4 regions of the Erwinia sp. E602 genome follow, and region 2 is predicted to be linked to each of the others. Evidence: predicted binding sites of a transcription regulator. Region 2 holds the regulator's gene; each other region holds the start of a gene.
What was found. Region 2 encodes CRP, which controls carbon source genes, mostly activating them, when cyclic AMP is high. Its sites were predicted from a motif close to ATGTGANNNNNNTCACAT; they were not measured.
Positions count from the first base shown of each region.

Region 1: the regulator CRP is predicted to act here: its motif matches at 2,631-2,648, upstream of epd (erythrose-4-phosphate dehydrogenase).
Region 3: the regulator CRP is predicted to act here: its motif matches at 2,762-2,779, upstream of GKQ23_RS11580 (arabinose ABC transporter substrate-binding protein).
Region 4: the regulator CRP is predicted to act here: its motif matches at 4,922-4,939, upstream of GKQ23_RS21475 (6-phosphofructokinase).

Region 1 is NZ_CP046582.1:837,099-844,935, reverse strand. Features, by position in the region: gene fbaA (class II fructose-bisphosphate aldolase) at 1-104, opposite strand, end outside; gene pgk (phosphoglycerate kinase) at 195-1,358, opposite strand; gene epd (erythrose-4-phosphate dehydrogenase) at 1,409-2,428, opposite strand; gene tkt (transketolase) at 2,892-4,883, opposite strand; gene GKQ23_RS05245 (M48 family metallopeptidase) at 5,172-5,927, shown strand; gene GKQ23_RS05240 (thiamine pyrophosphate-binding protein) at 6,028-7,668, opposite strand; gene GKQ23_RS05235 (aldehyde dehydrogenase) at 7,686-7,837, opposite strand, start outside.
Region 2 is NZ_CP046582.1:350,437-358,273, reverse strand. Features, by position in the region: gene GKQ23_RS02960 (phosphoribulokinase) at 1-71, shown strand, start outside; gene GKQ23_RS02955 (amidohydrolase) at 95-1,282, opposite strand; gene GKQ23_RS02950 (MFS transporter) at 1,279-2,490, opposite strand; gene GKQ23_RS02945 (LysR substrate-binding domain-containing protein) at 2,689-3,639, shown strand; gene crp (cAMP-activated global transcriptional regulator CRP) at 3,862-4,494, shown strand; gene GKQ23_RS02935 (YccS/YhfK family putative transporter) at 4,554-6,632, shown strand; gene GKQ23_RS02930 (aspartate aminotransferase family protein) at 6,833-7,837, opposite strand, start outside.
Region 3 is NZ_CP046582.1:2,229,404-2,237,240, forward strand. Features, by position in the region: gene araA (L-arabinose isomerase) at 1-953, opposite strand, end outside; gene GKQ23_RS11575 (ribulokinase) at 966-2,651, opposite strand; gene GKQ23_RS11580 (arabinose ABC transporter substrate-binding protein) at 3,010-3,993, shown strand; gene araG (L-arabinose ABC transporter ATP-binding protein AraG) at 4,194-5,717, shown strand; gene araH (L-arabinose ABC transporter permease AraH) at 5,733-6,713, shown strand; gene araC (arabinose operon transcriptional regulator AraC) at 6,727-7,647, shown strand; gene add (adenosine deaminase) at 7,644-7,837, opposite strand, start outside.
Region 4 is NZ_CP046582.1:4,321,795-4,329,631, forward strand. Features, by position in the region: gene GKQ23_RS21455 (hypothetical protein) at 320-1,039, shown strand; gene GKQ23_RS21460 (RES family NAD+ phosphorylase) at 1,032-1,685, shown strand; gene GKQ23_RS21465 (LysR substrate-binding domain-containing protein) at 1,852-2,736, opposite strand; gene pckA (phosphoenolpyruvate carboxykinase (ATP)) at 2,897-4,507, shown strand; gene GKQ23_RS21475 (6-phosphofructokinase) at 5,080-6,060, shown strand; gene GKQ23_RS21480 (PTS sugar transporter subunit IIB) at 6,070-6,360, shown strand; gene GKQ23_RS21485 (PTS sugar transporter subunit IIC) at 6,376-7,713, shown strand; gene GKQ23_RS21490 (hypothetical protein) at 7,787-7,837, shown strand, end outside.

The DNA of each region.
Region 1 (7,837 bases), 490 kb from region 2:
ACTGCTGGCAGGGCGAATTTGTTCTCTTTCGCTACCTGGAAAATCTTCTGCACGTCGTCACCGGTGACAACGCCTGGTTTTACGAAATCAAAAATCTTAGACATGTTAGCTTGTCCTGTTTTTTGTCGGCCGTTAAGAAGGTTGCCCCGTAGGGCAAATCATACCGGCGGGACGTCATCGTCCCGCCACAGAAATTACTGCTTCGCACGCTCTTCGAGCATGGCTACCGCTGGCAGAACTTTGCCTTCCACGAATTCGAGGAACGCGCCGCCGCCGGTAGAGATATAGGAAATCTTGTCTTCGATACCGAACAGATCGATCGCTGCCAGGGTATCACCGCCGCCGGCGATGGAGAACGCTTCGCTGTCTGCAATCGCCTTAGCGACGATTTCAGTGCCTTTGCGGAAGTTAGGGAATTCGAACACGCCAACCGGGCCATTCCACAGAATGGTTTTGGCGTCTTTCAGCAGGGCAGCCATCGCCAGTGCGGTTTCGTCGCCGAAGTCCATGATCTCTTCGTTGTCCTGCACTTCTGACACTTTCTTCACGGTAGAAGGGGCAGTTTCAGAGAACTCGGTGCCAACGCGGGAGTCAACCGGGACCGGGATACCGTGCTCGTCACGCAGTTTTTTCGCGGCTTCAACGAAATCGGGTTCGTACAGTGACTTACCGACGTTGTTGTCGATAGCGACGAAGGTATTAGCGATACCGCCACCGACGATCACGGTGTCAGCAATTTTCACTAACGAGTTCAGCACGTCGAACTTGGTGGACACTTTAGAACCACCGACTACCGCAACCATTGGACGAGCCGGGTTCTTCAGGGCTTTGCCCAGCGCTTCCAGTTCGGCTGACAGCAGCGGACCGGCACAGGCGACAGGAGCAAATTTGCCCACGCCATGGGTGGACGCCTGCGCGCGGTGTGCGGTGCCGAAGGCATCCATCACAAAGATATCGCACAGGGCTGCGTATTTTTTAGAGAGGGCTTCGTCGTCTTTCTTCTCGCCTTTGTTAAAGCGCACGTTTTCCAGCACCACCAGCTTACCGGCCGCCAGCTCAACGCCGTCGAGGTAATCTTTTGCCAGCGAAACGTTGTCAGCACCCAGCTTCTCTTTCAGGTAGTTGACTACCGGCAGCAGTGAGAACTCTTCGTTGTATTCGCCTTCGGTCGGACGACCCAGGTGGGAGGTTACCATCACTTTAGCACCCTGCTTCAGCGCGGCTTCGATGGTCGGCAGAGAAGCACGGATACGTGCATCTGACGTCACTTTCCCTTCTTTAACCGGTACGTTCAGATCGGCACGGATCAGAACACGCTTACCAGCCAGATCCAGATCGGTCATCTTAATTACAGACATGGTGAACCCTCTCGTTGATTCTCAAAGTTTTGACAGGCGCAAGCCGCGCCCTACCTGAAACCGCTTGTGGCCATCGCTAAGGTAGTGTCGATCATCCGGTTAGCGAAACCCCATTCGTTGTCGCACCAGACCAGCGTCTTGATCAGGTGCTTACCGCTGACCCGCGTCTGCGTGCCGTCGACAATGGCACTGTGCGGATCGTGGTTAAAATCAATAGAGACTAACGGTAATTCCGTGTAGTCAACTATACCACTAAATGCCCCTTCTGATGCACTTTGCAGCAGGTCGTTCACCTCGCGCGCCGTGACCGCATCACGCACGCTGACGCTGAGATCGATCGCCGTGACGTTGATAGTCGGTACGCGCACTGCGATCGCTTCAAAGCGATCGTTAAATTTGGGGAAGATGCGCGTGATACCGGCGGCCAGCCGGGTATCCACCGGAATAATGGACTGGCTGGCGGCACGCGTGCGCCGCAGGTCCGGGTGGTAGGCATCAATCACCTGCTGATCGTGCATCGCTGAATGGATGGTGGTTACCGTGCCGGACTCGATGCCCCAGGCGTCATCCAGCAGTTTGATAATCGGAATAATGCAGTTGGTGGTACAGGAAGCATTAGACACCAGCAGATGCCCGGGTTGCAGTTCCTGCTCGTTCACCCCGAACACCACGGTGGCATCGAGATCGTTACCGCCGGGGTGTGAGAACAGCACCTTTTTAGCGCCGGCCTGCAGATGCGCTTCGCCATCTGCACGGCTGCCATACACGCCGGTACAGTCCAGTACGATATCCACGTTCAGCTCGCGCCACGGCAGTGAGGCAATATCAGGCACATGCAGCAGACGAATGCTGTCATCACCCACCTGGAGCAAATCGCGTTCCTGACGCACGTCCCAGGCAAAGCGCCCGTGGCTGGTATCGTATTTAAGCAGATGCGCCATTCCGGCGGCGTCAGCCAGCTCATTGATCGCCACTACCGTTACCTCGGCGCGACGTCCGGTTTCATACAGCGCACGCAGCACGTTGCGCCCGATACGACCAAAACCGTTAATGGCAATACGAACCGTCATAGTACCCCTGCTAAAAATTCACCATTAGTCTGAATTGGGAGAATAGCCTGAGCCAGCTGCCGCAATTTGTACAGGGAATTCTTATATTACAGAAACATCTGCCTTGCCGCCGGTCATTTCATTTGTCACGACTGAAACGGTTCAGCTAGAGTAATAAAAATCAATGCCGATAGGAATAGTGGGGGTCAACTACCTGCTAAAGATTGGATCTGCGTCACAAAAAAGAGTTTTAACGCGTAAAATTTATCCGATAATCACGCAAGGTTCATCAGCAGGAAAAAGGCGGGATCAGGCTCTGCCATCCCCTGAACCACGCCGCTGGCGGCAGGGTGCAGTCATCATGCAGGCAACGCCCCCCCCTGAACCGGACATAGCGCAGATCGCTGAAAGGGGCAGAGGTAAAAAAAGGCGCTGCAATGCAGCGCCTTGTCTGATAACTACCGGTAAACGGCAGCTCAGAGGATTACAGCAGTTCTTTGGCTTTAGCGACCACGTTATCCACGGTGAAGCCAAACAGGTCAAACAGCTGCTCGGCCGGTGCAGACTCACCGAAGCTGGTCATACCGACGATAGCACCGTTCAGGCCGGTGTATTTGAACCAGTAATCCGCGATGCCCGCTTCAATGGCCACGCGCGCGCTGACGGCTTTCGGCAGCACGGATTCACGGTAGGCCGCATCCTGCTTGTCGAAGGCATCGGTAGACGGCATGGAGACCACGCGCACCTTACGGCCTTCCGCGGTCAGCTTATCGTAAGCGCCGGTTGCCAGCTCAACTTCAGAACCGGTTGCAATCAGGATCAGCTCAGGCGTACCTTCGCTGTCTTTCAGCACATAAGCACCGCGGGCCACGTTAGCCAGCTGCTCAGCGGTACGATCCTGCTGTGCCAGGTTCTGACGTGAGAGGATCAGCGCGGTCGGGCCGTCTTTACGCTCGATAGCGTATTTCCAGGCAATCGCTGATTCAACCTGGTCACACGGACGCCAGGTGCTCATGTTCGGGGTCACGCGCAGGCTGGCCAGCTGCTCAACCGGCTGGTGAGTCGGGCCATCTTCGCCCAGACCGATCGAGTCGTGGGTGTAAACCATCACCTGCTGGATCTTCATCAGCGCGGCCATACGCACGGCGTTACGCGCATATTCAACGAACATCAGGAAGGTCGCGGTGTACGGCAGGAAACCACCGTGCAGGGTAATACCGTTGGCGATCGCGGTCATACCGAATTCGCGCACGCCGTAATGGATATAGTTACCCGCAGCGTCTTCATTGATTGGCTTAGAACCGGACCACATGGTCAGGTTGCTTGGTGCCAGGTCAGCGGAACCGCCCAGATACTCTGGCAGCAGCTTACCGAAGGCTTCGATGGCGTTCTGAGAGGCTTTACGGCTGGCGATTTTCGCCGGGTTAGCCTGCAGCTGTTCAACGAATTTCTGTGACTCTTCAGCCCAGTTTGCCGGCAGCTCATTGTTGACGCGGCGCTTGAACTCGGCGGCCAGTTCCGGGAAGGCTTTCGCGTAGGCGGCGAATTTCTCATCCCATGCGGCTTCTTTCGCCTGACCGGCTTCTTTGGCATCCCACTGCGCGTAGATATCCTGTGGGATCTCAAACGGCGCGTGGTTCCAGCCCAGCTGCTTACGGGTCAGTGCGATCTCATCGTCACCCAGCGGGGCGCCGTGGGAATCATGGGTACCCGCTTTATTTGGTGAGCCGAAACCGATGATGGTTTTGCACATCAGCAGTGAAGGTTTATCCGTGACTGCTTTGGCCTCTTCCACCGCTTTTTTAATCGATTCAGCATCATGACCGTCAATGCCGCGCACCACGTGCCAGCCGTAAGACTCGAAGCGGGTCGCGGTGTCGTCGGTGAACCAGCCTTCAATATGACCATCGATAGAGATACCGTTGTCATCATAGAACGCCACCAGTTTGCCCAGCTTCAGCGTACCGGCCAGCGAGCAGACTTCGTGAGAGATGCCTTCCATCATGCAGCCGTCGCCCATAAACACGTAGGTGTTATGGTCTACCACATCGTGGCCAGGACGGTTGAACTGCGCGGCCAGCGTGCGTTCAGCGATAGCAAAGCCCACGGCGTTAGCAATACCCTGGCCCAGCGGACCGGTAGTGGTTTCAACGCCGGCGGTGTAGCCGTATTCCGGGTGACCTGGAGTTTTGGAGTGCAGCTGACGGAAGTTAGCCAGTTCGCCAATCGGCAGATCGTAGCCGGTGAGGTGCAGCAGGCTGTAGATCAGCATCGAGCCGTGGCCGTTAGACAGCACGAAGCGGTCACGATCGGCCCACAGCGGATTTGTAGGGTTGTGATTCAGAAATTCACGCCACAGGACTTCGGCGATATCAGCCATACCCATAGGGGCACCAGGGTGGCCGGATTTGGCTTTTTGCACCGCATCCATACTTAATGCGCGAATGGCGTTGGCAAGCTCTTTACGAGAAGACATTTTCTACTCCAGGTCGGATTTAACGCTTCACCTTTCTCAACCTATTGTAATCAATGAGTTATCAGGCAAAGCAGAACGAAAGTCGCCCATCAATGTACATGAAATACGGGTAACATGTACATGCCGCGGCAGGTAAAAATCCTCACATTATTTGCGTTTTGAGAATGCCCCGACTAGGCAAGCAATGCCGCAGGCGCTATAACTCAGATTACTGCCGGACGATTACCGCAGCCGTATTTTGCCAACTTTCTGATTTTTTTACCTTGTTACCTGAATGGATGAACTGGAATGAAGAAACGTCTCGCCTTTGCCGCGTTGTCGCTGGCAACCCTGGTTTCTGGCTGTCAGAATTTTGACAGCAACGCTCTGATGCAGTCTGGCGCACAGGCTTTTCAGGCGGTCACGCTGAGCGATGAGCAGGTCAAAGAGCTCAGTGCTAAATCCTGTCAGCAGATGGACGCGGAGAATCAGGTCGCCCCGGCAAGCAGCCCCTACACCCAGCGCCTGAATAAAATTGCCGCCTCGCTGGGCGACAATATTAACGGTACACCGGCCAACTATAAGGTTTACCTGACCAAAGACGTTAACGCCTGGGCGATGGCTAACGGCTGTATTCGCGTCTACAGCGGCCTGATGGACCTGATGACCGACAACGAAGTTGAAGCGGTTGTTGGCCACGAAATGGGCCACGTGGCGCTGGGCCACTCGCGCAAGGCGATGCAGCTGGCTTATGCCACCACCGCCGCGCGTACCGCCGCCGCCTCCGCCGGTGGCGTTGCGGCCTCGCTGTCGCAGTCCCAGCTGGGTGACCTCGGCGAGAAACTGATCGGTGCACAGTTCTCGCAAACGCAGGAGACTCAGGCCGATGACTATTCATTCGACCTGCTGAAAAAACGCGGTGTGAATCCAAACGGTCTGGTAACCAGCTTTGAGAAACTGGCGAAGATGGAAGGCGGCAGCAGTGGCGGCAGCCTGTTCGACTCGCACCCGGCGTCACAGGAGCGGGCCGATCATATTAAGGCGCGTATCGCGGCAGGTAATTAATCCTCACCCGCCTTACGCCCGGTAGCGATTGCCGGTATTAACAAGGGCAGCGCCTGCGGCCTCCAGCCCTTCACAGGCTGAAGGCGTTCAGCCCCTGTTTTCAGTAAAGTGTTTTCTGCGGTGGCCCGGCAAAGTGCAGCGGGCCGATCTCCTGCATGGCCACCTCAATCAGCGACGGGCCTGGCTGCGCCACCGCCTCACTCAACGCGGCGTGAAAACCGGCCGCGGCCGTCACCCTGCGGGCGTTCAGCCCCATCGCCCGGGCCAGCAGCGTGAAGTCCGGGGTATGCAGCCGGTTATAAAACTGCCGCCCTTCAAAGTACTTATCCTGAATGCCGCGCATCACGCCATAGCCGCCGTCGTTCATCACCAGCAGCGTGACGCTGGCGTTTTCCTGCACCAGGGTTGCCAGCTCGCCAAGCCCCAGCGCCAGGCCACCGTCGCCGACCAGCGCCACCACCCTGCTTTCCGGATTGGCAAGCGCAGTACCAATCGCCATCGGCAGCCCCATGCCGATCGCCCCGGCCAGCGAATGGACCCGCGCTCCCGGGCGACTGGTGGGCAGCAAGCGGCTGCCCCACAGACTGCCGGATACGGTGATATCACGGACAAAAATGCCCGATGGTGGCAGAACGGCAGCCACGGCATCGCTCAGCCCGGCATACACGCCACATTGATCGCGCAGATCGGTTTCCGCCGCGCTCACCGCCTGCGCAATTTCGCGATCCCATGCCGGATCGGGACGTTCAGCGGGGACATAAATGGCTGCCAGCGCGCTCAGCAGCGCGGCGCAGTCATAACTGAGCACCTCGTCCGCCGGATAGTTACGGCTGGCGGCAGCAGGGTCGAGGTCAATCTGCAGCAACGGTGACGGCAGCGGCAGCGTCCAGCTGCGGGTTTCGTTGCTGCGCAACCGTGAGCCGGCCACCAGCGTCAGGTCGCAGCGGCGCAACAGCGCCTCAACAGACGGGGAGTTATGAAATGCCCGCAGGCTGCGCGGGTGACTGTCAGCCAGGATGCCGCGCCCGTGCGTGCTGGAGATCACCGCCACGCCGGCATCTGCCAGCTGGCGTACCGCATCGGCGGCCTGCAGCGCCCCGCCGCCCACCCACAACAGTGGCCGTTGAGCCGCCCGCAGACGCTGTGCCAGCGCCGCCACCACGTCGGCTGGCGGTGATGCGGGCTGCAGCGGCCGCACGGCGGGGGTCACCAGACTTAACGGTACCCGGCTGTTCTGGATATCGATCGGAATTTCCAGCGAAACCGGGCCACAGGGTGGCGTTTGCGCCAGCTGAATCGCCCGGTGCAGCATGGCCACCGCCTGCTGTGGGGAGTGCACGCGCAGCGCCTCCTTGCCGCTGGCGCGCAGAAATCCCAGCTGATCGCGGGCCTCATGGATAAAGCTGCAGTCGGCATCCAGGTATGCTTTCTCCACCTGGCCGGTGATATGCAGCAGCGGCGTACCGGCGTTAGCGGCTTCCAACAGCGCGCCGACGGCATTGCCGGCACCGCAACCGGTGCTGGTCAGCGCCACGCCCAGGCCACTAAACCGACCGTGCGCATCCGCCATGCTTACCGCCCCGGCCTCACCGCGGCTGGTGACAAAGCGCAATCTTCCACGCCGCCCGACCGCATCGGCGATCGGTAAATTGTGAATCGAAATAATCCCGTACATCGTGCTGACGCCATACTGCTCAAGGGTGCGGGCCAGCGCTTCACCTACCGTAATGGTTTCACTCATCGTTTGCTTCCCATCAGTTAATCGCTCCAGTGGTTGATCGTTGGGCCCGTGGCCAGATAGATGCTTTTCTGCTGCATCCAGGCACGCAGCCCCTGTAGCCCTTTTTCCCGCCCGAGGCCGCTCTGTTTAACACCACCAAACGGCGTGGAGACTGAAAATACTTTGTAGG
Region 2 (7,837 bases):
TGGGCCTGGCGATGGAGCTGATCATGGCACCGCTGGTGCAACGGCTGATCGAAGGTAAAAAAATCGTCTGAGCCCGCCGGTCGGACGGTGGCCGTCAGCTGCGCCCGTCCATCAGCAGCCGCTGGATAAACCCGATATGCAGCTTCACGCCCAGCGGCAGCACCGCCTCATCAAGGCGGAAGTGGGGGTTATGCAGATTCCAGCAGGCCCCGATTGCCTCGTTACCCGAACCGACAAACAGGAAGCAGCCGGGCACCACCTGCTGGTAGGCCGAAAAGTCTTCACAGCCGAACATCGGGTGCGGCAGAATTTTCAACGCCTGCTCGCCCAGCTGGGCTCGGACATTCTCTGCGGCGATCTGGCAGGCGTCGCGGTGGTTAACGCCGGTGACGTAGCCGCGCGTCCAGTTCAGCTGGTAGCTGCCGCCAGAGGCCCGGGTCAGGCCCTCCAGCATCTGCTCCATCATCTTAGGGATCTCTTCGCGCGCCTCGCGGCTGAGCGTGCGCAGCGTACCCCTGAGGTGCGCGCTGTCCGGGATCACGTTGTAGCCACCGTCGGCAAGAAAGCTGGCCACGGTCAGCACCGCGCGGTCGTTCGGGTTCAGCCGCCGCGACACCACCTGCTGCAGCGCGTGCACCACCCCCGCCCCCATCACGATCGGATCGCAGCTTTTATCCGGCATCGCCGCGTGCGCGCCGGTGCCCTGCAGGATCAGATCAAAGTTGTCGCTGGCGGCGCTGAACACCCCTTCGGTAAAACCGACGGTGCCGGTGGGAAAACCGGGCATCACGTGCAGGCCGAAGATCGTCTGTACGTCCCGCATCGCCCCCAGTTCCACCAGCTCCTGCGCTCCGCCGGGCGGTACCTCCTCGGCATGCTGGAAAACGAAGCGCACGCGTCCGGCAATCTGCGAGCGCAGCTGGCACAGCACTTTGGCCGCGCCCAACAGCATCGCGGTGTGCGCGTCGTGTCCGCAGGCGTGCATCACCCCCGGATGGCGTGAGGTAAACGGCTCATCGTTCAGCTCATGGATCGGCAGGGCGTCCATATCCGCGCGCAGCGCAATACACGGGCCGCTGCGCGCGCCGGTCAGCTCCGCCAGCACGCTGTTCGGCGTCAACCGCGTCAGGGCCAATGGCCCCATCTTCGCCAGCTCCGCGGCCACGTAGTCGGCCGTCTCCTGCTCGTAAAAGGAGAGATGGGGGTTAGCATGAATATGCCGCCGCCAGGCGACCACCTGCGGTGTGATATCCTCAATCAGTGAAGCAACTGCAGCGTTCATAGTGACTCCTGATGTTGCGGTGAGATAAGCGGCCGCCGGCTGCCGGGCAGCAGCGCCAGCCCGGCAATCACGATCGCGACCATCATAAACAGGAAGCTGGTGAAGTAGTCCCCTCCGCTGGCCGCGACCAGATACCCGATGACGATCGGGCCAATAAACCCACCGGCCACACCGCAGGCGTTAAGAAAGCCCACCGTGGTGCCCATAATGCGCGGTTCGAAACGTTTCAACGGCAGCGTAAAGGTAAAGACAAAGGTGCAGAAGGTGGCACCATTGGTGATCATCAGAATGACAATCGTCGCCAGCAGCGAGGTGGAAAAATAGATGCCGAGCAGGCCACAGGCCGCAACCAGCGCGGTGCAAAGGATCACCAGCGGCTCGCGACCGGAGCCATAGCGCCCCACCAGCCAGCCGCCGATAATCGACGACGCCCAGGCACCAATACCGCCGATAGAGATGATCTCACCGGTAACGGCCATCGACAGGCCATGCTCTTTGACCAGAAAACTGGGTAGCCAGGCCATCAGGCTGTAGGCGGGAAGATTGACGCAGACGTTAGCGATAATCAGCTGCCAGATGAGCGGATGACGGAACATCAGCCGCCAGCTACCCTGCGACGGGGCGGCCACCTCCTGTTGCTGCTGTCCGTGTTTTGGCAGTAGCACCAGCATCAGCAGCGCCACCAGCAGAAAAAGCGCGGCAAACACCATATACATCTGCTGCCAGCGCATCACCCGCAGCGCCCAGATTGCCAGCAGCGGCCCGATTACCATCGCCATTCCTGAGGAGGAGAGCAGTAGCGACTGTACAAAGGTACGATGCTGCAGATCGAAGGTCATGGTCACCGTTTTCGCGCTGGCGCTGGGATAACCGGAGTGACCGATGCCGGCCAGCATGCGAAACAGGATCAGCCAGCCAAGGCCCAGCCCCCACCAGCCAAACAGCAGGGCACATACGCCCACCAGCGCCAGCGACATCACCAGCATCGCCCGGTAGCCCAGCCGGTCGTTTAACCAGCCGGCGGGGATCTGAAACAGGGTGTAGGAGAAAAAAAATAAGCCCGGGATCAGGCCGACCTGCTGCGGGGTGAAGTTAAACTCTGCGCGTATCGGCAGAAGCGCAAAGCCCATCACGGTTTTATCGATATAAATCAGGGTATAGCCGGCAAATAACATCAGGATCATTCCCAGGCGTGCGCGTCTATCCATTGCTGTTTCTCCTAATTAACTGAAAAGGAATCAATCAATTACGTCCGTCAGTCTCTGTCCCGCGCTGTGAGCAACATCACAACGAAACAAGCACAATGATTTAACATGTCCACAACACCATCAGGGATTTACATCAGTCAGGTAAGATGAAATTTTCGTTGCCCTGATACGTTTCTGGCATCAGTGAAGGAGAACGGGATGCGCTATCTACCTAAAATGCAGCAGCTGCGGGTGTTTGAAGAAGTCGTGCGTCAGGGCAGTATCCGCTCGGCGGCCCGCACGCTGGCACAGTCACAGCCGGCCATCAGCCGGGCGCTGAAGGAACTGGAAAATACGCTGCAAACGGCGCTGTTTCTGCGCGGCCCTGGCGGGATCACCCTGACGCCCAGCGGCCAGCTGTTCGCGGTACGCAACCGCTTTATCCTGCAGGAGCTGCAGCGGGCGGGGGATGAAATCTACTCCGCCCAGCATCCTCAGCAGGGGCAGGTGGCGGTGGGAGTTTGCAGCCTGGTGGGCTCAACGATGCTGGCGGAGGTGGTCGAAAAATTTCGCCTGCGCCACCCGCAGGCCCGGCTAAGCGTCAAAGAGGGCCTGATGCGCAGCCTGCTGCCGCTGCTGAACAGCGGCGAGATCGACTTTGCCGCCGGGCCGGTTCCCGCCGATCTTAAGCAGGAGCGGCTGGTGATCACCCCGCTCTTTCAGGTGCCGCTGTGCGTGGTCGCCAGCAAAAATCATCCGGCGCGGCGGGCGCGGGCGTTAACCCAGCTGAGCGAGCAAAAATGGCTGCTGGCAGAAGATGAGAGCGCCACGCTGTCATCGTTAAATGATGAGCTGAAACGCTTTTTTCAGGCGCTGCCGCAGCCGGCATTGCGCACCAGTTCGTTACTGTCCGCCATCGAACTGGTCGAGCGTGCGGGATACCTGATGCTGTTACCGGAACCGGTGGTGAGCCGCTGGTCGCACAGCCTGGTGCAGCTGCCGATCGGCACGCTGCCCGCGCTGCGGTATGGCGCGGTCTGCTCCAGCCACTCGCCGCTGACCGCCAGCGCGCAGCAGCTGTTGAAAATACTTGAGAAAGCCAGCGGGCGTGACGCGTGGCGCTGTTCTACCGGCAAAAACAGCACGCCCTCCCTTTTCCCGCTATGCTGAAGCGATACAACACAAGACAGTTATGTAAAGCTGTGCTACAAACAAAGCTGTAATATTTACTGTCACCATCATGCACGGTAAAAACGGGCCCCCTACGCGAGCCATGCTCTGAACAGAGACCCGTATCATTTTCCCTCAGGGAAACGCTTGACTATTTCAACGCCTGGCAGGGAGAGCAGCCCCTGTTTTTGGGCTCGATGACAAAACAGAGGATAACAGCGAATGGTTCTCGGCAAACCGCAAACAGACCCGACTCTCGAATGGTTCCTGTCACATTGCCATATTCACAAATATCCATCCAAAAGCACGCTGATCCATCAGGGTGAAAAGGCAGAAACCCTCTACTACATCGTCAAAGGCGCGGTAGCGGTGCTGATCAAGGATGAAGAAGGCAAAGAGATGATCCTCTCCTACCTGAACCAGGGCGACTTTATTGGCGAACTGGGCCTGTTTGAAGAGGGGCAGGAGCGCAGCGCCTGGGTGCGCGCGAAAGCGGCCTGTGAAGTGGCTGAAATTTCCTACAAAAAATTCCGTCAGCTGATTCAGGTTAACCCGGATATTCTGATGCGTCTCTCCTCGCAGATGGCGCGTCGTCTGCAGGTGACGTCTGAAAAGGTCGGCAACCTCGCCTTCCTCGACGTCACCGGCCGTATTGCCCAGACCCTGCTCAATCTGGCCAAACAGCCCGATGCCATGACCCACCCGGATGGCATGCAGATCAAAATCACCCGTCAGGAGATCGGCCAGATCGTCGGCTGTTCCCGTGAAACCGTGGGCCGTATCCTGAAAATGCTGGAAGATCAGAATCTGATCTCCGCACACGGCAAAACCATTGTCGTTTACGGCACCCGTTAACCGATCTTAATCCTGCGGCGCGACAGGCTTCTGTCGCGCCTTTTTTATGGGTACGGTGCATGTGGCGTAGACTCATCTATCACCCTGAGGTCAACTACGCCCTGCGGCAAACGCTGGTGCTCTGTTTGCCGGTGGCGACTGGCTGGCTGTTCGGAGCCCTGCAACAGGGTCTGCTGTTCTCTTTAGTCCCCGCCTGCTGCAACAACGCCGGCCTTGATACCCTGCATAAACGCTTCTTTAAACGCCTGATCGTCGGCGGCTCGCTGTTTGCCGGCTGCAGTTTTCTGATCCAGTATGCCGGGGCACAGGGCGTGCCGCTGCCGCTGATCCTGCTGCTGATGACGATGGTGCTTGGCGTGCTGGGTGAAATCAGCCCGCTGCACGGCCGCCTGCTGCCCGCGTCGCTGATCGCCGCCATCTTTACCTTAAGCCTGGCAGGCCGGGTGCCTGTCTGGCAGCCGCCGCTGCTGTTTATCTGCGGCACCCTGTGGTACGGACTGTTTAACGGCTTCTGGTTCTGGCTGTGGAAAGAGCAGCCGCTGCGGGAAACCCTGAGCCTGCTTTACCGTGAACTGGCGGGTTACTGCGAAGCCAAATATACCCTGCTGACCCGCCTGACCGACCCCGATACCGCGCTGCCGCCGCTGCTGATTCGTCAGCAGAAGGCGGTCGACCTGATTAATACCTGCTATCAGCAGATGCATATGCTCTCCGCCGGCCGCGATCAGCACTACCGGCGGCTGACGCGCGCCTTTCAGGTGGCGCTGGATCTGCAGGAGCATATCGCCGTCAGCCTGCATCAGCCGCAGGAGGTGCAAAAGCTGGTCGAACAGAGCCATGCAGAGGCGGTGATCCGCTGGAACGCCCGGATTATTGCCGCGCGGCTGCGCACGCTGGCGGATGATATCCTCTACCATCGTTTGTCGGCGCGCTTTGGCATGGAAAAACAGCTACAGGCGCTGGAGAAGATCGCCCGCCAGCATCCTGACAATCCGGTCGGCAACTTCTGTTATTACCACTTCAGCCGTATCGCCCGCCTGCTGCGCACCCAGCAGCCGCTCTACCGCCGCGACCTGATGGCCGACCGCCAGCGCCGCCTGCCGCTGATCCCGGCGCTGAAAAGCTACCTGTCGCTGAAGTCCACCGCGCTGCGCACCGCCGCCCGTTATGCGGTGATGCTGACCTTTGCCAGTACGCTGGCGCTGTTCTTTAACCTGCCCAAACCTTACTGGGTGCTGATGACGGTGATGTTCGTTAGCCTCAACGGTTACAGCGCTACCCGGGTACGCATTCAACACCGTGCGCTGGGCACGCTGGCCGGGCTGGCGGTGGCGGCACTCACCCTGCGCCTGCACGCGCCGGAGTCGGTGGTGCTGCTGCTGATGCTGGCGATTACGCTGGTGAGCTACCTGATTATCCGCCCGTTCTACGGCTGGGCCACGGTCGGCTTTACGGTGACCACGGTATGGACGCTGCAACTGCTGTCGCTGAACGGTGCCGATTTTCTGCTGCCGCGGCTGATGGATACGCTGATGGGCTGCCTGATCGCCTTTGGCGGCATGATCTGGCTGTGGCCACAGTGGCAGAACGGCCTGCTGCGGCAGAACGCGCACGACGCGCTGGAGGCGGACCAGGAGGCTTTGCGGCTGTTACTGGGCGACGAGCAGGATGCCGGCAAGCTGGCGTATCAGCGCATGCGCGTCAACCAGGCGCACAACGCGCTGTTTAACTCGCTGAACCAGGCGATGCAGGAGCCGGGCTTTAACTCACGCTATCTCTCCGACATGAAGCTGTGGGTGACCCACAGCCAGTTTATCGTCGAACATATCAACGCCATTACCATCCTGGCGCGCGAACATACCATGCTGACCCGATCGCTTGCGGAGCGCTATCTGCAGTCCTGTGAGATTGCCCTGCAGCGCTGTCAGCAGCGGCTGGAGTATGACGGACCGGGATCGGAGAGCAACGTGCTGGAAGCGCCTGAGGCGCTCCACGGCGGGCCAACCACCGTGGTCGAACGCCACGTTAAGCGCATCCTCAGCCACCTCAGCATAATGCACACTATCTCGTCGCTGACATGGAGCCAGCGCCCGCACCACGGCGGCTGGCTGCGCCGCCGTCTGGGCAAAAAAAACTGAGGGCGGGATCGCTCCCGCCCTCAGCATCACCGTTACCCACCGGCATCCGTCGCTGTCGCCGCTGCCGTTGGCGCCATGCTAAGTGCCCGCCCGCCAGCACGCCACACGATCGTTCAGCCAGTCAGCCAGTCAGCCAGTCAGCCAGTCAGCCAGTCAGCCAGTCAGCCAGTCAGCCAGTCAGCGTGTAAAGTCGGTGAGGCTTACGCCAGCACCTTTTCCACCGCCGCCGCGAAGCGTGCCATACCTTCGGCAATGTCGGCAGGCTCAATCACCAGCGACGGAGCAAAGCGGATCACGTCAGTCCCTGCAACCAGCACCATTACCCCTTCCGCCGCCGAGGCGGTAAGGATGTCACGCGCTTTGCCGGCGTGCTGTGGCTTCAGCGCCGCGCCGATTAACAGGCCCTTGCCGCGGATCTCGCTGAACAGGTCCAGGCGGGCATCCAGCGCCTGCAGCGCCTCGACAAACAGCTGACGGCGCTCGGCCACGCCGTCCAGCACCTCAGGGGTATTGATGATATCCAGCGCCGCTTCGGCGACCGCACAGGCCAGCGGGTTGCCGCCGTAGGTCGTGCCGTGCACGCCCGGAGCCATCACCGAGGCGATCTCATTGGTGGTCAGCATCGCGCTGACCGGGAAGCCGCCGCCCAGCGCTTTCGCGGTGGTGATAATGTCCGGCTGCACGCCGTAGTGCTCATAAGCGAACAGCTTGCCGCTGCGGCCCATACCGCTCTGCACCTCGTCCAGCACCAGCAGCGCGTTGTGCTGGTCACAGAGCTGGCGCAGGCCCTGCATAAATTCCGGCGTAGCCGGCGTGACCCCGCCCTCGCCCTGAATCGGCTCGACCACAATGGCGCAGGTGTGATCGTCGATCACCGCCTTCACCGCGGCCAGATCGTTAAACGGCACGTGAATAATGTCGGCCGGTTTCGGGCCAAAGCCGTCGGAATACTTCGGCTGGCCGCCAACCGACACGGTAAACAGCGTGCGGCCGTGGAAGGCGTTGTGGAAGGCAATAATCTTGCTTTTAAACGGACTGTGACGCTGGCTGGCGTAGTAGCGCGCCAGCTTAAAGGCGGCTTCGTTTGCTTCCGCACCGGAGTTAGCAAAAAATACGCGGTCGGCGAAGGTGGCGGCAATCAGCTTTGAAGCCAGGCGCAGCGCAGGTTCGTTGGTAAATACGTTGCTGGTGTGCCACAGGGTCTC
Region 3 (7,837 bases), 1.9 Mb from region 2:
GCCATCACCTTGAAGATGTGCAGCAGCGCGGCGGTTTTCCAGTCACCTTCACCGGCAAAGCCGTAACCCTGCTGCATCAGGCGCTGTACCGCCAGCCCCGGCAGCTGGCTCATGCCGTGCAGGGTCTGGAAATTGGTGGTAAAAGCGCGGCAGCCTTCACCGTCGAGGAAACGTTTGATCCCCAGCTCAATGCGCGCCGCGTCCAGCACGTGCTGGCGCTTCTCGCCGCCCGCAGCCGCCACGGCGGAGAAGGTATAGCGGCTCTCATATTCATCGATCAGCGCGCTGACGTCGCCGTCCGACACCTGATTAACCACCTCAACCAGATCGCCCACGCCCCAGCCGTTGACCGAATAGCCAAACTGGATCTGTGCCGAAACCTTGTTACCTTCGGTCACCGCCACTTCCCGCATATTGTCGCCAAAGCGTGCCACCTTCAGCTGCTGGCTGGCCTGGAGCGCGGCGGCTCCGCGCATCCACTGCGCCACGCGCTGTTGCGTCGTGGCATCCTGCCAGTGGCCGGTCACCACCTGATGCGGCAGCCGCATCCGCGCGCCGATAAAACCGAACTCGCGGCCGCCGTGGGCGGTCTGGTTCAGGTTCATAAAGTCCATATCCATGGTGTCCCACGGGATCGCCGCGTTGAACTGGGTATGCAACTGCAACAGAGGTTTGGTCAGCACCGTCAGCCCGCCGATCCACATCTTGGCCGGCGAGAAGGTGTGCAGCCAGGTAATCACGCCCAGGCACTGGGTATCGTGGCTGGCGTCGCGGCACAGCGCCAGCGCCTCGTCCGGGCTCTTGACCAGCGGCTTCAGCCGCAGGGTGAAGGGCAGTGCGCCGCTCTGATTCAGGCCGTCGACCACCTGCTGACCGTGCTGCTCCACCTGGCGCAGGGTTTCCGCGCCGTATAAATGTTGGGTACCAATCACAAACCATACATGCTGGGACATAAAGACCACTCCTTAACTGACGGACGACGGTTGCGGGGCAAACTGTGGTTCAGCCAGTTCACACCATTCAAGGTAACGTTGATAAAGCTGTTGATAACGGGCCACGCGCGCGGCGTCGGGCTGCAGCGTGCGCTCAATCGGGCTGGCCATCGCGGCCTGTGCGGTGGGGATATCGGCATAGACGCCGGCGGCGACGGCGGCAAAAATCGCCGCCCCCAGCGCGCAGCACTCGTCGGAGGCGACGATATCCAGCGGGCGGTTCATCACGTCGCTGCACACCTGCATGATCACCGGTGATTTACGCGCGATGCCGCCGAGCGCCAGCACCTGCTCCACCGGAATATCCTGCTGCTCGAAGCACTCCATAATGGCGCGTGCGCCAAAGGCGGTGGCGGCGATAAAGCCGCCGAACAGCGTCGGGGCGTCGGTGCCGAGGTTCAGGTCGGTAATCACCCCCTTCAGGCGCTGGTTGGCAAACGGCGTGCGGCGGCCGTTAAACCAGTCCAGCACCACCGGCAGGTGATCGAGCTGCGGGTCGGCGGCCCAGGCGGCGGTCAGCTGCTCCAGCAGCCCCTTCTGCAGCGCCTCCAGCTGCGTGCGCAGTTCGGGCTGCTGCACCGCGGCCTGCTGCAGCGGCCAGCCCAGCAGGCGGCTGAACCAGGCGTACATATCGCCAAATGCCGACTGGCCGGCTTCCATGCCGATCATTCCCGGCACCACGCTGCCGTCCACCTGGCCACAGATGCCCTTAATCGCCCGCTCGCCCACGCGGTCGGCGTCGGCGATCAGAATGTCGCAGGTGGAGGTGCCGATCACCTTAACCAGCGTATAGGGCTTCGCGCCCGCACCCACGGCGCCCATATGGCAGTCAAACGCGCCGCCGGAGAGGGTTACCGTCTGCGGCAGCCCGAGCCGCTCCGCCCACTCGGCGGTCAGCTGGCCGACCGGGCGATCGGCGGTCCAGGTATCGTTAAACAGCGGGTAGTCGAGATCGCGGGTCAGCAGTGGGTCCAGCGCCTCAAGGAAGCGCGCCTCCGGCAGCCCCTGCCACAGCGGGTGCCACAGCGACTTATGCCCGGCGGCGCAGCGGCCGCGTTTAAGGATCGCCGGGGCGGTGGTGCCGCTTAACAGCGCGGGAACCCAGTCGCACAGCTCTACCCAGGAAGCGGCGGCCTCGCGCACCGCGCCGTCGGCGCGGCTGACGTGCAGAATTTTCGCCCAGAACCACTCCGAGGAGTAAATGCCGCCGATAAAGCGCGAGTAGTCGGCAAACTCGCCGCTGTGGCACAGGCGGGTAATCGCCTCCGCCTCTTCAATGGCGGTGTGATCCTTCCATAACACAAACATGGCGTTGGGGTTGTCGGCAAACTCCGGCCGCAGCGCCAGCACCCGGCCTTCACGGTCGATCGGGGCAGGGGTGGAGCCGGTTGAATCCACGCCGATGCCGACCACGCTGGCGCGCTGCGCGGGGCTTAGTTGCGTGACAACGTCACGAATAGCCTGCTCCAGCGCGTCGATATAGTCCTGCGGATGGTGGCGAAACTGATTATCAGCCGGCCGGCAGTAGCGCCCGGCCTGCCAGCGCGGGTAGGCCACCACGTGTTTGGCCAGCTCGCGACCGCTGCGGCACTCCACCGCCAGCGCCCGCACCGAGTCGCTGCCAAAGTCGAGGCCGAGGGTAATCGCATCCTGATGCATAGGGGTTCTCCAGAGACGAGAAAAGGTTGCCTCTATCCTGGAAAACCTGGGCGTAAGCCGTTAGGCATCGCTGGCTGCAAATATGCACTTTTCTGCCGTATCGACGGGTTATGTGACCGGCTTCAAATGTTACGTGGCGGTTAAAACGGCTGAATGCATGGACAAAATAGCTGTAATCCCGCGATGTGATAACGCTCTACAAATTATTTCTCCCCAGCGGCTAAAACTAGCGCATCCCCGCACCGTCAGGCCGTCGGCATCGGGATAACCTAATGTTTGCAGGCGTAAAAAATTTCGTTCACCCGATTGATACCGTTTACACAAACCCGCTGATGCGGGCACTGAGCCGGAGAGCCTCATGCACAAATTCACTAAAACGCTGGCCGCGATTGGTTTCGCCGCCGTTATGTCACAATCCGCTATCGCCGAAACCATGAAACTGGGCTTTCTGGTCAAGCAGCCGGAGGAGCCGTGGTTCCAGACCGAATGGAAATTCGCCGACAAGGCCGGTAAGGAACTGGGCTTTGAGGTGATTAAAATCGCCGTGCCGGACGGTGAAAAAACGCTGAACGCCATCGACAGCCTGGCCGCCAGCGGCGCGAAGGGCTTTGTGATCTGTACGCCGGACCCGAAACTCGGCTCGGCGATTATGGCCAAGGCGCGCAGCTATAACCTGAAGGTGATCGCCGTTGACGATCAGTTCGTCACCGCCAAAGGCAAACCGATGGACACCGTACCGCTGGTGATGATGGCGGCGACCAAAATCGGCGAGCGTCAGGGCCAGGAGCTGTACAAAGAGATGCAGAAGCGCGGCTGGGACGTGAAAGAGACCGCGGTGATGGCGATTACCGCCAACGAGCTGGACACCGCCCGTCGCCGCACCGGCGGCTCGATGGACGCGCTGAAGGCGGCCGGTTTCCCGGAGAATCAGATCTACCAGATCCCGACCAAATCCAACGATATCCCCGGCGCGTTTGACGCCGGCAACTCGCTGCTGGTGCAGCATCCGGAAGTGAAAAACTGGCTGATCGTCGGCATGAACGACAACACCGTGCTGGGCGGCGTGCGCGCCACCGAGGGCCAGGGCTTTAAGGGCAGCAACGTGATCGGCATCGGCATCAACGGCGTTGACGCGGTCAGCGAGCTGTCGAAGGGCCAGGCCACCGGTTTCTACGGCTCGCTGCTGCCAAGCCCGGACGTGCACGGCTACCGCAGCATCAAGATGCTGCATGACTGGGTCACCAGCGGCACCGAGCCGGCGAAATTCACCGAAGTCACCGACGTGGTGCTGATCACCCGCGACAACTTCAAAGCCGAGCTGGCGAAGAAAGGGCTGATGTAAAAGGGGCTGTGTGACCCTGTCACATTATGGCCGGGTCACACGCCAGCCGGTTTGCCCGCCGCCGGGCAGAACGGATAAAGCGCTTCAGCTGAACGCCTGCGCATCACGGCAGACGGTCAGCTGAAGCAATACGCAACGCGCGGCTGTACAAGGCCGCGTCAGGTACCGGCGGGGCAACCCGCATTCTGGCTGGAGTGGTTATGCAACAACAACCTGCTTATCTCAGCTTTCACGGCATTGGCAAAACCTTTCCGGGCGTTAAGGCGCTGCAGGATATTGGCTTTGAGTGCCATGCCGGACAGGTGCACGCGCTGATGGGTGAGAACGGCGCCGGCAAATCGACGCTGCTGAAAATCCTCAGCGGCAGCTATCAGCCCAGTGCCGGTGAAATCCGCCTGCAGGGGCAGCCGGTCAAATTCCCCACTACCGTGGCGGCGCTCAACGCCGGCGTGGCGATTATCTACCAGGAGCTGCACCTGGTGCCGGAGATGACCGTCGCCGAGAATATCTACCTCGGCCAGCTGCCCGCCCGCGCCGGGCTGGTGAACCACGCCCGCCTGCGCGCCGACGCGCGGGTGCAGCTGCAGGCGCTGGGCATGGATATTGACCCGGACCTGCCGCTGAAGTATCTCTCCCTCGGCCAGTGGCAGATGGTCGAGATCGCCAAGGCGCTGGCGCGCAACGCGCGGGTGATCGCCTTTGATGAACCGACCAGCTCGCTCTCCGCCCGCGAGATCGACCAGCTGTTTCGGGTGATCCGCCAGCTGCGCGCCGAAGGGCGGGTGGTGCTCTACGTCTCGCACCGCATGGAGGAGATTTTCGCCCTCAGCGACGCGATTACCGTGTTTAAGGATGGCCGCTACGTGCGCACCTTTACCGATATGGCCACCACCGACAACGACCAGCTGGTGCAGGCGATGGTCGGCCGCGACATCGGCGATATCTACGGCTACCGTCCGCGCCCGCACGGCGAGGTAAGGCTGCAGCTGGAGGCGGTGCAGGCGAAGGGCGTGCGCTGCCCGATCTCGTTCAGCGTGCGCGCCGGCGAGATCGTCGGCCTGTTTGGTCTGGTGGGTGCCGGGCGCAGCGAGCTGATGAAAGGCCTGTTCGGTGCCACCCGCCTGACGGGGGGCCAGCTGAAGCTGGACGGTGACAACGTCACGCTTCGCGAGCCGATTGAGGCGATCCGCGCCGGCATTATGCTCTGCCCGGAAGACCGCAAGGCGGACGGCATCATCCCGGTGCACTCGGTGCGCGACAACATCAACATCAGCGCGCGGCGCAACAACCTCACCGCCAGCGGGCTGATCGACAAACGCTGGGAAGCGCGCAACGCCGGTGAGCATATCAGGTCGCTGAAGATCCGTACCCCGTCGGCAGAGCAGCTGATTATGAACCTCTCCGGCGGCAACCAGCAGAAGGCGATCCTCGGCCGCTGGCTGTCGGAAGAGATGAAAGTGATCCTGCTCGACGAGCCGACGCGCGGCATCGACGTCGGCGCAAAAAACGAAATCTACCAGCTGATCTACGCGCTGGCCGAACGCGGCATTGCCGTGCTGTTTGCCTCCAGCGATCTGCCGGAAGTGATGGGGCTGGCCGACCGTATCCTGGTGATGCGCGAAGGTGAAATTGCCGGCGAACTGGCGCACGACGACGCCACCGAAGCCCTGACCCTCAGCCTTGCCATGCCTAAAACCGCCAAACCCGCCAGCCGGGTGGCCTGAATTCAGGAGTAAACTATGTCTGTAACCACGACCTCCGGCCCTGCGGCAGCGAAGCGTTTCAGCCTCGGACGCATCTGGGACAACTTTGGCATGCTGGTGGTGTTCGCCGCGCTGTTTCTGGCCTGCACGCTGTTTGTGCCTAATTTCGCCAGCCTGATCAATATGAAGGGGCTGGGGCTGGCGATCTCAATGTCCGGCATGGTCGCCTGCGGCATGCTGTTCTGCCTCGCCTCCGGCGACTTTGACCTGTCGGTGGCCTCGGTGATCGCCTGCGCGGGCGTCACCTGCGCGGTGGTGATCAACCTCAGCGAAAGCTTGTGGATCGGCGTGGGGGCCGGGCTGCTGCTCGGCGTTGCCTGCGGTTTTGTTAACGGCTTTGTCATCGCAAAGCTTAAAATTAATGCGCTGATCACCACCCTGGCGACCATGCAGATCGTGCGCGGTCTGGCCTATATTTTCTCCGACGGTAAGGCGGTGGGCATCGAAGACGAACGCTTCTTCGCCCTCGGCTACGCCAGCTGGCTGGGCGTACCGGCTCCGGTGTGGCTGACCATCATCACCCTGGCGCTGTTTGCCTTCCTGCTGAATAAAACCACCTTTGGCCGCAACACGCTGGCGATCGGCGGTAACGAAGAGGCGGCGCGGCTGGCCGGCGTGCCGGTGGTACGCACCCGCATTATCATCTTTATTCTCTCCGGACTGGTCTCCGCCGCGGCGGGCATTATCCTCGCCTCGCGCATGACCAGCGGCCAGCCGATGACCTCGCTGGGCTATGAGCTGATCGTTATCTCCGCCTGCGTGCTCGGCGGCGTGTCGCTGAAGGGTGGCATCGGTAAAATTTCCTACGTGATCGCCGGGGTACTGATCCTCGGCACCGTTGAAAACGCGATGAATTTACTCAATATCTCGCCGTTCTCACAGTACGTGGTGCGCGGTCTGATATTGTTAGCGGCGGTGGTCTTCGACCGCTACAAACAGAAAGCCAAACAGGCCTGATTAAGGAGGCGCTATGTATCATCGTCTGGCCCCGGTGGCGCAGTCCAACCCGCTGTTGCCCGGTTATCAGTTCGGTGCCTGGCTGGTAGCCGGACTGACGCCGATCGCCGCCGACGGGCCGCTCGACTTCTTTATCGACCGTCCGCACGGCATGAAGGGCTATATCCTTAACCTGACCATTAAGGGGCGCGGCCAGGTGTTTGACGGCGAAACCGAGTTTGACTGTGAGCCCGGCGATCTGCTGCTGTTCCAGCCGCAGACCCCGCACCTCTACGGCCGCTCGCCGGGCAGCGACGCCTGGCACCATCGCTGGGTCTACTTCCGCCCGCGCGCCTACTGGAACGACTGGCTGCAGTGGCAGGATAACGGCCAGGGCGTAGGCCGTCTGCGGCTGCCGGAGTCGCTGCGCGAGGAGTTTGACCGGCTTTTTGCCGGCATCGAGCAGACGCACAACTCCGGGCGGCGCTTTGCCGAAGAGCTGGCGATGAACCTGCTGGAGCGGCTGCTGCTGCGCGCGGTGGAGGAGGACCCGCGCAGCCATCAGCAGATCCGCGACGCACGGGTGGTGGAGGCCTGCCAGTTTGTTACCCGCAACCTGGCGGCCGAGGTGAAAATTGAGGACGTGGCGAAGCACGTCTGCCTGTCGCCGTCGCGCCTGGCGCACCTGTTCCGCGAACAGATGGGGGTTAACCTGCTGCGCTGGCGGGAAGATCAGCGGGTGATCCGCGCCCGGCTGCTGCTGCAGACCACCCAGGAGCCGATCGCCAGCATCGGCCGCGAAGTCGGCTACGACGATCAGCTCTACTTCTCGCGGGTGTTTCGTAAGCGGGTCGGGGTCAGCCCCAGCGACTTCCGCCGCCGCAGCCTCGACGCGCACGATGCGCTGGTGGCACAGGAGACCTGGCACCCGCCGCGCCGGGTGAATGAAGGCTAAACCAGACGATCCGCCACGCGTTTGCGGATCGACGCTTTTTCGGCGTCGCTGAGGAAGGCGATCTTCAGGCCGTTTTCCTGCGCGGTGCGTATCTGCTGCTGGCTCAGGCCGGCGGCCGGGGCGGCCACCCGGTACTCGTGGCCGATCTCAATGCCCTGAACCGCCGGATCGTCGGTGTTGATGGTCGCCA
Region 4 (7,837 bases), 870 kb from region 2:
GCTTTTCACAGCAGTTTTAAAGGGATTGAAAATCCCCGTGTCCTTGGTTCGATTCCGAGTCCAGGCACCACTATTTAAAGAACCCAGCCACTGGCTGGGTTTTTGCTTTTCTGGGTACTGAATTCTGTATCTGACTCTCTTAAGTCACTGTTCTTGCCCATGAGCACTCCCCCTCTCCTACAGATCCGCCCCCGCGCTTCCCGACCAAAGATAAGCCGATAAAAAATGCGCCTTCGGATCAGGTGATGGTGGACAACCGTGATGTAGTCTATATTGTAGATATTCGATATATGGTCAAACTATCACCGGGAGTCAAATCATGATTACACGGGAAAAAGACGCTGATTTTGAGGTTATTGCCGTCCCGGCAGATAACATCTCGTACTTTAAAACCAGTCGAGAGCATGCTGACATCTCCATTTCATTGCCAGAAGTTGACAATCGCCGGGACAATCAGACAAAGCATTACTATGTTGTGAAACGTCCGGATTCCATTGATGACGCCGCCTTTAAAGTTGCCCTTGAGGCCGCTTTCCGCGCCGTAAGCAACCTTATCCTTCTGGCTACTGACGAAAAAACAATTACTGTTATTCGTGATGTTACCGCCGAAAACAGAGTGGGTAACGCCACTCTAACCAACACCGAACGGCTGGAAAAACTCAAAAAGACCATCCTTGATGACAGTGAGTGGCTACCTGCTCAGGAAGTTTCACGCCGTGGCGGGGGAAGTATTACAGTAAGAAACCCCAGTGGCTTACCCAATCGTTGGAAGCGGGCCAGGAAAATCTTTGCCATCACATCAGAAGGCAGAGACCTCTATCCGGCTTACGCGCTGGATATTGGCGGGCAGCCGCTGCCACTGATGAAGAAAATCATCGATGTATTCGGAGAAACCAAAACCCCCTGGTCACTCGCCGTCTGGTTTGGCACTCTGAATAGCTGGCTGGGCAATAAAAAGCCTAAAGATCTCCTGATATCAGAACCCAATAAGGTACTGGAAGCGGCACGACGGGCTAAGGAAGGACCGGTACATGGCTAAAAAAATTAATACGCCTGGGAAAAATGCCGATCTCTCGGCCAGCCTGGTCGCCTGGCCGAAAGGGAAAATCATTGAGCGAATTCACCCATCGCAATATGGCGCGACAGAATTTAACCCCGGAGCAGGGAAAAGCCGCTTCAGCCCCATAAATGACGGTGAAGGGAAAAGCATTTCGACATTATACGGCGGAGATAGCCTGCCCGTTGCGTTGATGGAGACGGTGTTACACGATCTCCCTACTCCCTGTGAAGATGCCCCCATCGAACTGTCCGTGCTGGACAACCTTGCCCGAAGTCAGTTATCGCCTCGGAAAGATATTCAGTTTGTTGATCTCAATCCCCGCTTCATGAAAAAACATGGTATTACGCAGGGCGATTTACTGGGGTCTTCCGCAGATCATTATCCCGAAACGCGTCAGTGGGCAGAGAAAATCCACGATGATAACCCTGAAGCTCAGGGGATCCGGTGGTCTTCTAAACAGCATGGCGACAAGGCTGTTATGTTGTTTGGCGATCGTATTAATACCAGCGACCTTGACGTCACGATTGATTCCGAATCAGCCTCAACTTCAGTCGCAGTCAATGAAGCGATGGAAAACCTTGCCAGTGAAATGGCGCTGGTGCTGATTCCCGGCGGGTTAATCTAGATAAATCCTGACTGGGCTGAGCGCCCCGCGTTTGGCGTTTGGCGTTTGGCGTTTGGCGTTTGGCGTTTGGCGGTCGGCGCTCAACGTTCGGCGTTAGCAGTGAGCCAGCGGTTCGCTGCCGGGGTAAAGAGTCAGAACAGAGTAAAGTAGCGAACCCTGAGCCGCCTCAGCTCTTCCTTCCCTTCAGATAGTGCCAGAACCGCTCTGCCGTCAGGTTTAACCGCGCGCCGGAGCGGTACACGTAGGCGGCAATATTCAGTGACAGGCTCGGGTCCATAATCGCCAGCCGTCCCTCCTCCAGATCCTGCTGAATCGAGTAGTAGGGCAGCCAGCCGACGCCGTCTCCCTTCAGGATCATCCGCTTCAGCAATTCACTCATCGATGAGACAAAGCGCAGCTGGAAGACGATCTCCGGGTGGCGGTCAATCACCTGATTCACCTGACGTCCCATATAGCTGTCGTTGGCGTACTTCATCAACGGCAGCGTGTCGCCGTCGAGGCTGAACAGCGGCTGGCCGTGGGGGTCGCAGGGGGTGACGAGGTGCAGCGCAGAATCGAAGATCTTGTGGTTGATAAACGGGTAGTTCATCAGCTCTTCGTTGTAGAACGACAGGATAAAGTCGCTCTTGCCCTCTTTCAGGTTAAACACCGCATCATTGACGTTGATCGATTCAACGAAGAATACCTTATCCGGGCCGTCGGTGTACTCCGCCAGCAGGTCGGGCAGCAGCAGCACCGAGAGCGACGGGGCGGCGTCAATGCGGATGCTCTGCTTGAGCTTGTGATCGCCTTTGATGCGGCCGATCTGAAAATCCATATCGTCGAGCATATTGCGCGCGTAGCCGACGAATATTCTGCCCTGCGGCGTTAACTGAGGAGGATTGACGCTGCGATCAAACACGCTGAAGCCCAGTGCGGCCTCCAGCGACTTAATGCGTCGGCTGAATGAAGGCTGCGAAATATTGCGTTTTTCCGCCGCCAGCGTAAAGCTGCGGCACTCTTCCAGCGCGATCACGTCGTACAACCACTTCACTTCAAGATTACTGAGCACCGTCACAAATCCTTCAACAAGTCCGCCAACGCTATGCAAATTTAGCATGACGCATAGCATTTATGCAATTTATGCATCAGAAGCCCGGTGTTAATATCCGCCTATTCCATCGGGCCGGAATAGTTCCGCCCCGCACGTCATCCATTGAGTCAGGTAGCGTATGTCGATTATTGCATCAGTTAAAGAACACCTTTTAAGCCTCGGCATCAGGGATGTCGGTGAGATAATCCATAACCCGGATTACGATCTGCTGATCGCACACGAAACGGCAGCCGATCTGACCGGCCCGGCGCGCGGCGTGATGACCGCCTCCGGCGCCGTGGCGGTGGATACCGGCGAGTTCACCGGCCGTTCACCGCGCGATAAGTACATCGTGCGCGATGATTTAACGCAGAACACCCTGTGGTGGTCCGACGCCGGCCTCGGTCGCAACGACAACAAACCAATGACGCAGGAGGTCTGGAGCAGCCTGAAAGGCCTGGTGGCGCAGCAACTCTCCGCCAAACCGCTGTACATCATTGATGCCTGGTGCGGTGCCAGCAACGACACCCGTCTGGCGGTGCGCTTTGTGACCGAAATCGCCTGGCAGGCGCACTTCGTCAAAAACATGTTTATCGCCCCACAGGACGACGAGCTGGCCAGCTTTACGCCGGACTTTACGGTAATCAACGGCGCGGGCTGCACCAACCCGCACTGGCAGGCGCAGGGCCTTAATTCAGAGAACTTCGTCGCCTTTAACCTGAGCGAAAAGATTCAGCTGATCGGCGGCACCTGGTACGGCGGCGAGATGAAGAAAGGGCTGTTCTCGGTGATGAACTACCTGCTGCCGCTGCAGGGCATTGCCTCGATGCACTGCTCGGCCAACCGCGGTGAAGCGGGCGACGTAGCGCTGTTCTTCGGCCTGTCCGGCACCGGTAAAACCACCCTCTCCACTGACCCGCAGCGCCAGCTGATCGGTGACGACGAGCACGGCTGGGACGACGACGGCGTGTTTAACTTCGAGGGCGGCTGCTACGCCAAAACCATCAATCTGAAGCAGGAAGCGGAGCCGGAAATCTATGCCGCGATCCGCCGCAACGCGCTGCTGGAGAACGTGGTGGTGCGCGAGGACGGCAGCGTGGATTACGCCGACGGTTCAAAAACCGAAAACACCCGCGTCTCCTACCCGATCGATCATATTGAGAACATCGTGCGTCCGGTATCGCGCGCCGGCCAGCCTGCGCGCATTATCTTCCTGGCGGCGGACGCCTTCGGCGTGCTGCCGGCGGTATCACGCCTGACCCCGGACCAGATGCAGTATCACTTCCTCTCCGGCTTTACCTCCAAGCTGGCGGGAACCGAGCGCGGCATCACCGCGCCGACGCCTACCTTCTCCGCCTGCTACGGTGCGGCGTTCCTTCTGCTGCACCCGACCCAGTACGCAGACGTGCTGGCGGCCAAAGTGGCGCAGAGCGGTGCCGAAGCCTGGCTGGTCAATACCGGCTGGAACGGCGCGGGCGAGCGTCTGTCGCTGAAGGACACGCGGGCGATCATCAGCGCGATTCTGGAAGGCACCGCCGGTGATAACCAGACAGAAACCCTGCCGATCTTCAACCTGGCGATCCCGGCATCCATTCCGGGCGTGGAGAGCGCGAAGCTCGACCCGCGTAACGCCAACGCCAGCTGGCAGACAGAGGCGGAGAAGCTGGCGCAGCTGTTTATCAGTAACTTCGCGCAGTACGCGACCACCGAAGCCGGTGCGCGTATTCAGTCAGCCGGCCCGGCGCTGTAATTCCGGCCATTGAGCCACCCGGCCTCTGAGCCGCCGGGGACTAAAATCCGTGGTGCACGCCTGCCACGGATTTTTTCTGGCTGACGCCAGGCTTTCCACCGGCAGATGCCCCCCTGCTTCCTCGCCTCCTGTGTCACCGCTCCCGGGCTCTGCACTCCTGGCGACGTCTCGCTCCCTGCACCGCCCCTCCTCCATTCCTTTTATTGCGTCTGATGAGATCGGCGCGATCGATACCTGTGTGCCCCCCCTGACCGGTCATTTTATCCCGCGAACCTTTATAAAGTGATTTAACTCACAAAAGCGTTGATTGACGATCGTAACCTGTCTCTGAATAAAACATTACCTGGCTCACAAAATTAAATTCATTATTAAACAGACAGTTAACCTCCACTACCGTGATTAGTGTCGATAATAGAGTGATTAGCATCACAAATTTACCTCTTTAAAATCGCTGTCAAGATCGGCTCACCGGGAAAAACCTTATCAAAGTGTGACCAGCTTCTAAAAACGGAATCCCCCCATCATTAACATCAATCTTACTTTTAACGGCTCCCTTAACTCTGAGGTCAACCATGAAAATAGGATTAGTGATTAGTGGTGGTGATGTCAGCGGCATGAACAACTTTCTGTTTCAGATAAACCGGATGACCGACTCTGAAATAGTGGTCTTTGACGGCGGCATTAATGGTCTGATCGCCAACCGGGCGAAAGAAATATCCCGCCGTGACCTGGTCGATTTGTCGATATCCTCAGTACCGCTGATCGCCTCCGGCCGTAAAGAGGAGAAGTGTAAGAAGTCTGACTATGAGAAAATCGTTAAAAACATCCGGCAAAAGAAAATTGACTGCCTGATTATGGGCGGCGGCGACGGCTCTTTTCAATTTCTTAAGGTGCTGAGCGGTTACGGCATCAACTGTTACGGCATCGGCATGACCATTGATAACGATATCAGCGGCAACAGTTATACCGTCGGTTTCTCCACCGCCTGCGAACAGGTGATTGCCGAGGTCGGCAAATTACGCAATACCGGCCGTGGCCTGCCGGGGCGGGTATTTATGATTGAGCTGCTGGGCGGCTACTGTGGCGAACTGACCCTGCAGGCAGCGCTGAAAAGCAACGCGGATATCGCGCTGATCCCGGAATCAGTCTGGGATATCGACCTGCTGGCGGAAAAAATAAAGAATAAAATCAAACAGCAGAACAGCGTGGTGATTTTATGCTCCGAGGGTTACACCAAAGAGTATACGCCGGGTTTCCAGGGCGCGATTGATACCATGATTGGAAAACTTGAGCACAAAATTGGTATTCGTATCCGTAAAACGATTCTCGGCTATGGGCTGAGAAGCGGTATGCCCACCGGCGAAGAGATTATTCAGGGCGCGATCCTGGCAGAGGAAGTGGTCAGATGTATTCACAGCGGCCTGAGCAATAAAATTATTGTCATCAATAATAACAACAAAGCCATACCGATAGATCTTGAAAACTCTGAAAAACGCCTGGTCGATAAAGAGAGCAACCTTTATAAGCTGGCGAAAATAACTCACCTTATCTGAGGGTCTACCATGCTTAAAGTACTCTGCGTATGTGGCTGCGGCCTCGGCTCCAGCTTTGCCATCGAAATGAGCGCCAAGTCGGTGTTGCAGAAGCTGTCGATTGACGCGGATATCGATCACACCACGGTATCCGAAGCCTCGTCATTTAAATATGACATTATTCTGACTCAGAAAATGTTTGCCGATATTTTAAATTCAGACGCCAGCGAAGAGGATAAACGTAAAGTGATTATCCTCAACCGGTTGACGGATAAGAAAGAGATTGAAGAAAAAATTCTTGCTTATATTAACGCAAAATAACAGGCGAGGTGTCACGTGGACGCAATTATCCATTTTATTGTGAAAGACTTTTTAGGCCAGGCGTCGATCCTGATTGCCCTGATCGCCATGCTCGGGCTGATCCTGCAGAAAAAATCGATCGGCAAGACGGTGGAGGGAACCTTTAAAACCCTGCTCGGCTTCCTGATCATGATGGCCGGCATCAACATCATTGTGGAAGCGCTGACCTTCCTCAACGATATCTTCACCAGCGGCTTCGGTATGAAGGGCTACATTACCGACGTGGCGGCGATTGCCGGCGTGGCCAACCGTGAGCTGGGTTCAGAAGTGGCGCTGACGCTGCTGGTGATCTTCGCGGTCAATATCCTGATTGCCCGCATCACGCCGTTTAAATACATTTTCCTCACCGGCCAGGCGCTGCTGTGGATGGCGACCATTGGTACGGTGATCGGCTACAAGGCCGGGCTGACCGGTGCCACGCTGATCCTCACCGGTGGCATCTTCGGCGGCATTATGGCGGTGCTGATGCCGGCGATTGCCCAGCCTATCGTGCGCAAAATCACCGACTCGGATGACGTTGCCCTCGGCCACTTCTGCACCATCGGTTATCTGGTACAGGCGGCGGTGGCACGGGTGATTGGCAAGAACTCACGCTCAACCGAAGATCTGGAACTGCCGGACAACTTTAAGTTCCTGCAGGACACCTATCTGTCGATGGCGGTGATTATGGTGCCGATGTACATCATCCCCGCGCTGTTCGCCGGGCCGACTTATATCGCCCAGTTTGCCGGTGAAACCAACTACGTCATGTATTCGTTTATGCAGTCGATGCAGTTTGTCGCCGGCGTCTTCGTGCTGTACAGCGGCGTGCGTCTGCTGCTGAACGAACTGGTGCCGGCCTTCCGTGGTATCGCCATGCGCCTGGTGCCCAACGCCAAACCGGCGCTCGACTGCCCGGTGCTGTTCCCTTACGCCCCTAATGCGGTGATCGTCGGCTTCCTCGCCACCACCGTCGGCTCGATTATCGGCATGATCGTCTTCCCGATGTTTGGCCTGGCGATGATCCTGCCCGGCCTGCTGACCAACTTCTTCGCCGGCGGAGCGGCCGGGGTGTTTGGCAACGCGATGGGCGGCCGCAAAGGGGCGATTATCGGCGGCGTGGTACACGGCCTGTTTATTACCCTGCTACCGGCGATTCTGGTACCGCTGCTGGAGACCTTTGGCTTTAAAGGCGTCACCTTCAGCGATTCCGATGTAATCAGCACCGGGCTGGTACTCGGCCACGCCTTCCAGAATGAATGGGGCTTTGTCGCCGGCTTTATCGCCTTCGTGGTGTTTATCGTCTGGTTTGCTAACCGCAAGCTGAATAAGTAACGCGGGGAGTCATCCACCGTGTTACCCCTGGCCGGTGGAAACGATCCGCCACTAAGGAGGCAATATGCTGTCAATGTTGAAGAAGCTGTTTCATTCATCTGCGCCGCAGGCAGAGCCCGAAGAT